Regions from separate parts of the Brevibacillus sp. NL20B1 genome, predicted to be linked through region 1. Evidence: predicted binding sites of a transcription regulator. Region 1 holds the regulator's gene; each other region holds the start of a gene.
What was found. Region 1 encodes LexA, which represses DNA repair genes until DNA is damaged. Its sites were predicted from a motif close to CGAACATATGTTCG; they were not measured.
Positions count from the first base shown of each region.

Region 1 (3,246 bases):
CAATGTTCCCGTCGCCAAAAAAGGTGATGACCTCCAGAGAAAAGGTAGAAAAGGTCGTAAAGCCGCCCAACAGCCCGGTGGTAAAAAGCAGGTACAGCTCCGGCGGGAGAAACCCCCGCTCCTTTCCCCAGGCGTACAAAAGACCGATGCAAAACGAGCCGACAACATTGGCTCCCCACGTACCTGCCGGCCAGCCCGGCTGATTCAGCACCAGGCCCAATCCATACCGCACGATTGATCCGACAGCGCCCCCCACTGCCACAGCAAGCCACGACATGCGCATTCCTCCCTGTTCGCTCCGTTTCGTCGTAGAAAAAGACATCCAAGCGAAGCGCGTGGATGCCTTTTTGTGCCAGTACACGTTATCTTAATGTTTGGGACCGTTGTCCTCAAGATCTTCCACATAGCGGATCGATTCCAGGTTAGCCCGCAGGGACGCCTTGACAGCGTCGATGTACTTGCGCCGCAGTGCCTGCTGCTCCTGTTTTTCATCGTCGGTCAGGCCTTGTTCGCGGGATTTCTTGGCCAACTCGTTGATCCGTTTGATTTCCGCGTCGGTTACCACAGCCTCTCCCCCTACTCTCTGTAATGCCGCTCTATTATAACACATCGGCGGCACAACGCAAGCGAAAGGATATACACTGGCCTGCCCCGCTGTCTTGGCTGCCGTCTACTCTCCGACGGGAACAGCCAAGCGCTGTCCGGGGTATATGTCGGAGTTGTCCAGTCGGTTCATCTTTTTGATCGCGTACACCAGTTCGCGCACCTCCATGTCGGCTTCGTCCTGGTGCTCAACGGCAATTTTCCACAAGCTGTCACCCTTCTGAACGGTCACTACCTTCACAGGCACGATCGACGACGACTCCGATGCGAACACAAGTTCTGTCAGGAAGTAAAAAAAGAGAGAGAATACCACGAAAAAGATCAATGCCCCACCGCGTCTCACACCAGTGCGGCTATGGCGCTCCTGTTTTTTGGTGAAACGGTTGTGTGCGGATACAGCATGCATGATACCATCCCCCTGCAAACATACGTTCTATATTCTTGTTTTCATCATAATGCGAACATGTGTTTTGTGTCAAGCGAAATCGAACTAACGTTTGTCGAACGCAAGATCCCATGGTACAATATAGAAAACATGTTCGAGAAAACAGGGGTGTGGTCCATGTCCAAGCTATCCAGCAGACAACAAGCCATTATCGATTTCATTCGCAAGGAAGTCCGCGACAAGGGATATCCGCCGTCCGTTCGTGAAATTGGCGAGGCCGTCGGGTTGGCCTCCAGCTCCACCGTCCACGGTCACCTGGCCCGTCTGGAAAAGAAAGGATTGATCCGGCGCGACCCCACCAAGCCGCGCGCGATTGAGCTGTTGACCGATGGCGACCGCTATCAGGATGACTATGAAGTATCCGTCGTGCGAGTGCCCGTCATCGGGAAGGTAACGGCCGGGCAGCCCATTACGGCCGTGGAACACGTGGAGGATTACTTCCCCCTGCCGGAACACATTGTCACCTCGGACAAGGTGTACATGCTTCGCGTGTCGGGTGACAGTATGATCGAGGCAGGCATCCTCGACGGCGACTACGTCATCGTGCGCCAGCAAAACGTGGCCAACAACGGCGACATTGTCGTGGCGATGACCGATGAGGACGAAGCCACCGTCAAGCGGTTCTTCAAGGAGAAAAACCACTTCCGCCTGCAGCCGGAGAATTCCACGATGGAGCCGATCATCCTGGACTCGGTCACCATTCTGGGAAAAGTCATCGGAGTGTACCGGTTGATTCACTAGGAAAACGAATAGCCCGTATCTTTCCCGACCATCGTCGAAAGATACGGGCTCGTTTTTTCTATGGCGCTGTCAGACCGGCACGATCCGGTGCAGGAATTGCATCTCGCCCCCTTGGAGCATGATCTACAGGGCGGCGATGAAAAACCAGATGATCATCACGATTTGCAGGACGACCTTGACGACTGCGCTGCCGAGAAATCCGACGAGCGATCCCACCCCCGCCTTAATCGCCCGTTCAAACGGCTGGTTGGATACGAACAGCTCTACCAACACCACAAACAAAAACGGCAGGATCAGCATCCCGAACGGCGGGAACAGGAAAATCCCGAGAAAGATACCGACCGCCGCTGCAATCGACGACCACTTGGAACCGCCGTACCGCTTCACGAAGTACATGTTGGTCAGCAAATCGGCGCCGTACAGCAGCACACTCAGCACCACCATCCCCCACCAGAACGACGCCGGCAGCCCGGCCCCCGGTTCGGCGAGGACAAAGTGGTACAGCAAAAACCCGGCCCAAAGCAAAATCGTATCCGGCAAAACCGGAAGAAAAATACCGGCGATGCTTGCGACAAACAACGCCACGATGACAATCCACAGCAGTATTTCCATCGGGCACACTCCTTTCTCTTAGGATATACGGATTACCTCGCCAATCGTTGCATCCTTCTATATATTCTCGTCCACATTTTTGCAGAAGCCAGCCAGGCTGCAAAATTACACGGCCCCATGCGGTTCCATTTCATATTCACATCCGTGCTGGAAAGCAAGCGGATTACTGGTTTATCACTGCCTGGATTCGTTTTTCACATGACTCATCTTGGTCAGTATGCACGTATCAGTAAAAATAAACAGATTTTTCTTTTTCCATAAATCATAATAATTGACATATTTTATCATTATGGTTAATGTATTCTTTGGAATACGTCTGTAAGTGTACGGTCGATTAATACTTAGGAGGTACAAAAGTAATATGGAAGACGATGATATAAGATGCGAACATTGCAAGAAACTTTCTTTTTGGTGCGAAATCGAGCATTTGAGACCAAAGAAGTGCTCCATTCTCCGCGATGGAGAAATCTATTACATCTGTGAATATTGTATAGGCGAAATTGAAGTTTTAGGTGAAGGCGCTGAGGAAGTTGAATACTGGAATGAATGGGTGAAAAAGAAACGTTTGGAAAACGAACAATCATAACGCAGCCCCTGCCATGGGGCTGCTCAGACTGAAGACAAACGGTTCATTGAGTTAGCGTCCACAAAAAATGATCTCCAGGCCGAAAGGCCTGCCTATTCATCAACCGAAGCGGAAGACAATGTTCATCGCATGGCGGGATGGGCCAAGCGAGCTCCTTTGACGACCTGCTCAGCTGAAAAACGAAGACGCGGGAATCAACAGGGGACACAAGTCTCACTTCCTCGAAATACCCAGATGTTTGTCCCCTGCCCGCGTCTCG
Region 1 covers NZ_JAGTPT010000009.1:108,297-111,542, forward strand. The annotation lists gene crcB (fluoride efflux transporter CrcB) at 1-277, opposite strand, end outside; gene KDN35_RS08440 (DUF896 domain-containing protein) at 368-565, opposite strand; gene yneA (cell division suppressor protein YneA) at 671-946, opposite strand; gene lexA (transcriptional repressor LexA) at 1,166-1,789, shown strand; gene KDN35_RS08455 (DUF456 domain-containing protein) at 1,913-2,401, opposite strand; gene KDN35_RS08460 (hypothetical protein) at 2,763-2,987, shown strand.

Region 2 (3,246 bases), on a different contig from region 1:
AACCACCTCCCGGAAGACCGTCAGACCCTGCTGTTCTCCGCGACCATGCCGCCGGAAATCAAACGCCTGGCGACCCGCTACATGAAACAGCCGCAGACGATCGCCGTCAGCCGCGAAGAAGTGACCGCTCCACTGATCGAGCAGGTGTACTACAAGGTATTTGAACGGAACAAGGTGGAAAGCCTCTGCCGCATTCTGGACAGCGAAGACGTCGAGCTGGGAATCATCTTCTGCCGCACTAAGCGGGGCGTGGACGAGCTGACCGAAGTGCTGCAGGCGCGCGGCTACCTGGCCGACGGTCTGCACGGCGACCTGTCCCAGGCTCAGCGCGACAAGGTGATGAATGCGTTCCGCGAGGGTTCCATCGAACTGTTGATCGCGACCGACGTGGCGGCGCGCGGCATTGACGTCGGCAACGTCTCCCACGTCATCAACTACGACATTCCGCAGGATTCGGAAAGCTACGTGCACCGGATCGGCCGTACGGGCCGCGCCGGCCGCAAAGGCATTGCCATGACGCTGGTGACGCCGCGCGAGATGCGCCAGATGATGTTCATCCAGAAACAGACCAAAGCCCAACTGATCTGCCGCAACGTGCCGTCCCTGGAGGAAGTGGCGGAACGCAAGCAGGAACAGCTGCGGGAACAACTGGTCAACCTGCTGGAGAGCGATGGAGTGGCCGACATGTACCTGAAGGTGGCCAACTCGCTCATCGCTCAGTACCCGGCTGAAAAAATCGCCGCTGCAGCGCTGCACCTCGCGTTCCATACCGAGATCGGCGAGACGGACGATACCGACGCCTACAACTTCGGGGAGACGGGTGCCGCCAAGGGAATGGTGCGTTTCTTCCTCAACGTGGGCCGCAATGTCAACGTACGCCCGCAGGATTTGGTGCGGGAGATTTCCGAGTCCGTCGGAATCCCCGGAAAGGCGGTTGGCCGCATCGACATCTTCGAGAACTTCACCTTCGTGGAAGTTCCCGAAGACGTAGCCCCGTTCGTCTACGAATCGCTGCGTCAAACGCGCATCAACGGCAGACGGATCAATCTGGAGCCGGCAAAACCGCGCGCCAAGCGTTCCTGATACCGACAGCACGCAGACACAGGCCGTCACGTTCCGTTTTCGGGACGGACGGCCTCTTTTTGCAATGCGAATATTTGTTCGCAAAAAATACTTGGCAAACGCTTCTGTCTCGATGTATGATGAAGACAAGCAAATCAGTTACGAGTTGAAAGGGAGTGTACCATTTGTCAGATCGTCGCGCTGCTTTGGAAAACGCATTGCGTCAAATAGAAAAACAGTTCGGGAAAGGGTCCATCATGAAGCTGGGGGACATGGCCAACGTTCAGGTTTCCACGGTCTCCAGCGGTGCGCTTGCCCTCGACATCGCCCTGGGTGTGGGCGGATTCCCGCGTGGACGGATCATCGAAATTTACGGACCGGAATCCTCCGGTAAAACGACGGTTGCCCTTCACGCCATCGCCGAAGTGCAGCGCCAGGGCGGACAAGCTGCGTTTATCGACGCAGAGCACGCACTGGACCCGGTCTACGCGGCAAAATTGGGAGTAAACATTGACGAACTGCTGCTCTCCCAGCCTGACACAGGGGAGCAGGCGCTGGAAATCGCCGAGGCGCTGGTGCGTTCCGGTGCCGTTGACATCATCGTCGTAGACTCGGTTGCCGCGCTCGTGCCAAAAGCAGAGATTGAAGGCGAAATGGGAGACTCCCACGTGGGGCTGCAGGCCCGCCTCATGTCGCAGGCGCTGCGCAAGCTGTCCGGTGCCATCAACAAATCGAAAACCATCGCCATCTTCATCAACCAGCTCCGGGAGAAAGTGGGCGTCATGTTCGGCAATCCGGAGACGACTCCGGGTGGGCGCGCGCTCAAGTTCTACGCGAGCATTCGCTTGGACGTGCGCAAGGCGGAAGCGATCAAGGTGGGCAACGACGTGGTCGGCAGCAAGACCAAGATCAAGGTCGTGAAAAACAAGGTGGCGCCGCCGTTCAAAACTGCCGAAGTGGACATCATGTACGGTGAAGGCATCTCCAAAGAGGGCAGCATTCTCGACATCGGCGCGGAGATTGATGTGGTTCAAAAGAGCGGAGCATGGTACTCCTTCAACGATGAGCGTCTGGGTCAAGGACGGGAGAACGCCAAGCTCTTCCTCAAGGAAAATCCGGAAGTGGCGGCGCAAATCGAAGCCAAAGTACGTGAGTATTACAGCCTCAATCCCAGCTCCATCCCGAGCATGGAGCCGATCAACGATCCGGAGCAGGATGAGGAACCGGTATTTGATTTCGACTAATCGCATGACAGCCTGTCGGCCTGACAGGCTGTTTCATGTTCAAACCGCCCGGTGTGAGGAGCTGCGAGCCGGGCGGTGTTTGCCGTAAAGGGGGAGAGGCGCGATGAAAAGCGGCCGGATTACCGCCGTTCACCGCGACGCGAAAAACCAGCATCGCTATCACATTCAGATCGGCGATGACATTGTCTTTTCCGTTCATGAAGACATCCTCGTCAAGTATCAGCTGTTAAAGGGAACAGAGCTGGACGAGGCGTTTTGCCGGGAAGTGCTTGAGGCGGAAGAAAAGCACAAGGCCTACCTGTTGGCACTCCGCTATCTGGGCATCCGCCCGCGGACGAAAAAACAAGTCGCTTCCTATCTCCGGGAAAAAGGGTATGAAGGGGACGTGGCGGATGAAATCTGCCGCCGCATGGAAGAGCAGGGCTATCTGGACGATGAGCGGTTTGCCCGGCAGTGGGTCGACGAGCGGATGCGGCTCAAGCCGCGCAGCTCGTACATGATGCGGATGGAACTGCAGCAGCGGGGGATTGACAGCGACACGGCGGAGGCGGCCGTGCGCGCCGTTTCCTACGAGGATGAGCTGGAAGCGGCCCGCAGGCTGGTGGAAAAAAAGCGGCGGCACCGGCAAGGGCCGCCGGAACCGGACGAAGAGCGAAAGCTGCTGGCCATGCTGGCGCGCAAGGGGTTCGCCGGCTCAATCGTGCAGAGGATTCGCCGCGAATTGCGCGAGGACGTGGAGTCGTAGGCAGGAGCGGCACACTTGCAGTTCTTGACATTTCTTGTTCACAAATAATAAAATAGATGTGTATTTACTTGGTGCATCATACTATTTCGCTGATTTGATCGCTCGTTGCCAGTGTCACAACTGAACACCCGTACATACCAGTGCGGATTCAGCGGACCGAGTAAAATCGGTCTTGTTTTTTAACTAATACCAGAG
Region 2 covers NZ_JAGTPT010000008.1:1,653-4,898, reverse strand. The annotation lists gene KDN35_RS07160 (DEAD/DEAH box helicase) at 1-1,083, shown strand, start outside; gene recA (recombinase RecA) at 1,248-2,306, shown strand; gene KDN35_RS07150 (regulatory protein RecX) at 2,410-3,051, shown strand.
Region 2: recA (recombinase RecA) is a predicted target of LexA. The motif match lies at 1,151-1,164, and genes of this name have one in related genera.

Region 3 (3,246 bases), on a different contig from region 1:
GGCCAAGGCGGAAGACGTGGGGGTAAAGGCAACGGACGACAAGACGCTGGTCGTCACGCTGGAAAACCCGGCGCCGTTCTTCCCGCAGTTGGTCGCTTCCGTCACCTACTTCCCTGTCAACAAGAATGTGGTGGAGGCCAACGAAAACTGGGCGGGCAGCCCCGAGACGTACGTGGGGAACGGTCCGTTTGTACTGAAGAAGTGGGAACACAAGTCGGTCATCGAACTGGAGAAAAACGAGTCCTACTGGGACAAGGATGCAGTCAAGCTGTCCAAACTGACGATCAACATGATCGAAGACGCCAATACCGAGCTGTCCATGTTCGAAAGAGGGGAACTGGACTGGGCGGGTTCGCCGCTGGGCGACTTGCCGCTTGATGCGCTCAATGCGCTGAAGGACTCGGGCAAGATGCAAACCCAGGCGACCGCCGGTACGTACTGGTACGTGTTTAATACGTCACAGCCTCCGTTCTCCAACAAGAAAATTCGCCAAGCTTTCGCATACGCGGTGAACCGCAAGGATATCGCCGAGAATGTCGTGCCGTACAAGAGCACGCCGGCGCTCGGCATCCTGCCGCCGACGATGGCCTTCAATCCGGACGGCTATTTCAAGGACGGCGACGTGGAGACCGCGAAAAAGCTGCTGGCAGAAGGCATGAAGGAGCTGGGCATCTCCAAACTGCCGGAGATCACGTTGTCCTACAACACGACGGAAGTGAACCAGCGCATCGCAACCGTTATCCAAGACCAGTGGAGAAAGGCGTTCGGCATCGAAGTCAAACTGGTCAACAAGGAAAACAAGGTTCACCGCGAGCAGATGAAGTTGGGCAACTTCCAAATCGGCAGGGCAAGCTGGATCGGCGACTTCAACGATCCGATCAACTTCTTCGAGGTCTTCAAGGGCGGGCTGAACACGTCCAAGTGGGAGAACAAGGAATTCCTCGCCCTGCTGGAACAGTCGGCAAAAGAAGCAGACCCGACAAAGCGCAACGAAATCCTCAAAAAGGCGGACGCCATCGTCATGGACGAAATGCCGGCGATGCCGATTTACTACTTCACCTACGCGTGGGTGAAGCAGGACACGGTAAAAGACGTCGTGGTGGATCCGCTCGGTTTCATCGACTTCAAATACGCATCCAACGAAAAGTAATTACAGATTACAAGGAGTGACCGCATGTGCGTCCGATCATTGGTGTAGCGTGTACCAAAATGTACTTTCCCAACAACAATCTCGACCAGTTCTACTACGTGGGTACCAGCTATGTGGACGGGGTGGCCCGCACCGGCGGGATTCCGTTCATCCTGCCGCTGATGTCCATCCCGGATGCGCCGTTCCGCGCGATGGTGGAATCGCTGGACGGCCTGATTCTCACCGGCGGAGACGATCCCGCCCCCCATCTGTACGGAGAAGAGCCGCTGCAGGGGCTGGGGGACGTGGAGCACGAACGGGACCTGGCGGAACTGGCGGTGATTCGGCTGGCTCTGGAGCTGAAGAAACCGATTCTCGGCATCTGCCGCGGCATGCAAATCCTGAATATAGCCTGCGGCGGCACGCTGATCCAGGACATCCCAAGCCAGGTGCCAGGTGCCTTTCAACACGAGCAAAAAGGTTCGCGACAATACGGGGCGCACAAGGTCACGCTACAGCCGGGGTTTGTGGCGGAGGCATTGGGCAAGACGGAAATCCTCGTCAATACGTCGCATCATCAGGCGGTAAAAGACGTGGCCCCTGGCTTCAAGGTAACAGGGGTGGCTGCAGACGGGGTGATTGAGGCGATCGAAAGCCTCGACGGGCTGCACGTGGGCGTGCAGTGGCATCCGGAGCGCATGTGGGCGCACGACGACACGATGCTGAAGCTGGCGGAAGCGTTCGTCAACAAGGCGCGTCAGGTAAAGGCGCTGGCCCGGTAAGGCGTCGGCCACAGCATGCAATAAGGAAGACAGTCATACAAAAGAAAAAACAGCACAGGCCGCCCTTCGCTCGGGAAGGGCGGTTTTTTGTCACCATGAGGACGTTACCAGGCGGCTGACACGATGCAGGCGGCGACCGTACGCAGCAGGCGGCTGTATCTTGCATCCGTTTAAAAAAAGAACGATAATAGCCATATGAGAATGTATGTTTGGTGGTATCTCCTGTGAAGAAGATCCTGCATCTGGATATTGACGCGTTTTTTGCCAGTGTTGAACAGTTGGATCACCCGGAACTGCGCGGCCGGCCGGTGATCGTCGGCGGCACGGGAAACCGCGGCGTGGTATCCACCTGCAGCTATGAAGCGCGAAAATACGGGGTGCGGTCCGCGATGCCGATGGCGTTGGCCCGCAAAAAATGTCCGCACGGCGTGTTTCTGCCGGTTCGCTACGAGCGCTACGCGGAAAAATCGGCGGAGATCCGCGAGGTGTTTGCCGCCTATACGGATCGCTATCAAACCGTGGGACTGGATGAGGCGTACCTGGATGTCTCCGGATACGACAACGCCGTTCCCGTCGCCCGGGAGATCAAGCGGCGGATAAAGCGTGAGACCGGCCTGACCTGCAGCATCGGCCTCTCCTACAACATGTCCCTCGCCAAGATCGCCAGCGATTTGAAAAAGCCGGACGCCTTCGTCGTCATCCGACCGGAACAGGCGCTGGAGGTGCTGCGGCCGCTGCCTGTCGGAACGCTGCACGGCGTGGGCAAAAAATCGCAGGAATTGCTGGCGCGAAAGGGCATTCACACCGTGGAAGACTTTTGGCAGCTTTCCCTGGACGAAGTGGTGCAGTTGTTCGGCAAGTTCGGACGAGCGCTCTACCATCGGGCCCGGGGCGTGGACGACCGGGAAATCGTGACGGAGCGGGCTCCCAAATCGCTCAGCCGCGAGACGACGCTGCCGTTTGACCTATACGACCGTGAGGCGGTCAGCCCCATCGCTGCCGCCCTGCTGGAGGAGGCGGAGCAGGATGTGAGGCAGGAGGGTGTCATCCCGCAAACGCTGACGCTGAAAATCAAATACGCCGACTTCACCCTCAGGACCAAACAGCGCAAGGCCGCCCCCGGCGAAAACTGGGCTGACCTGCTGGAAGAGCTGTTGGACGCGTTTGACTACTCCCCGGGGGTGCGCCTCGTCGGTGTTGGTTTCTCCAACTTTGCGCCGCCGACGGAACAGCGGTACGAGCAGTTGACGCTGTTTTCGTGGGAGGGTTTTCATGAAGCGGACACGGGACATCGTCTCGGGCAGTGATGCCGTGCTGCCTCGCGGATTGTATTTG
Region 3 covers NZ_JAGTPT010000007.1:81,596-84,841, reverse strand. The annotation lists gene KDN35_RS06820 (peptide ABC transporter substrate-binding protein) at 1-1,150, shown strand, start outside; gene KDN35_RS06815 (gamma-glutamyl-gamma-aminobutyrate hydrolase family protein) at 1,177-1,911, shown strand; gene KDN35_RS06810 (DNA polymerase IV) at 2,136-3,218, shown strand.
Region 3: KDN35_RS06810 (DNA polymerase IV) is a predicted target of LexA. The motif match lies at 2,110-2,123, and genes of this name have one in related genera.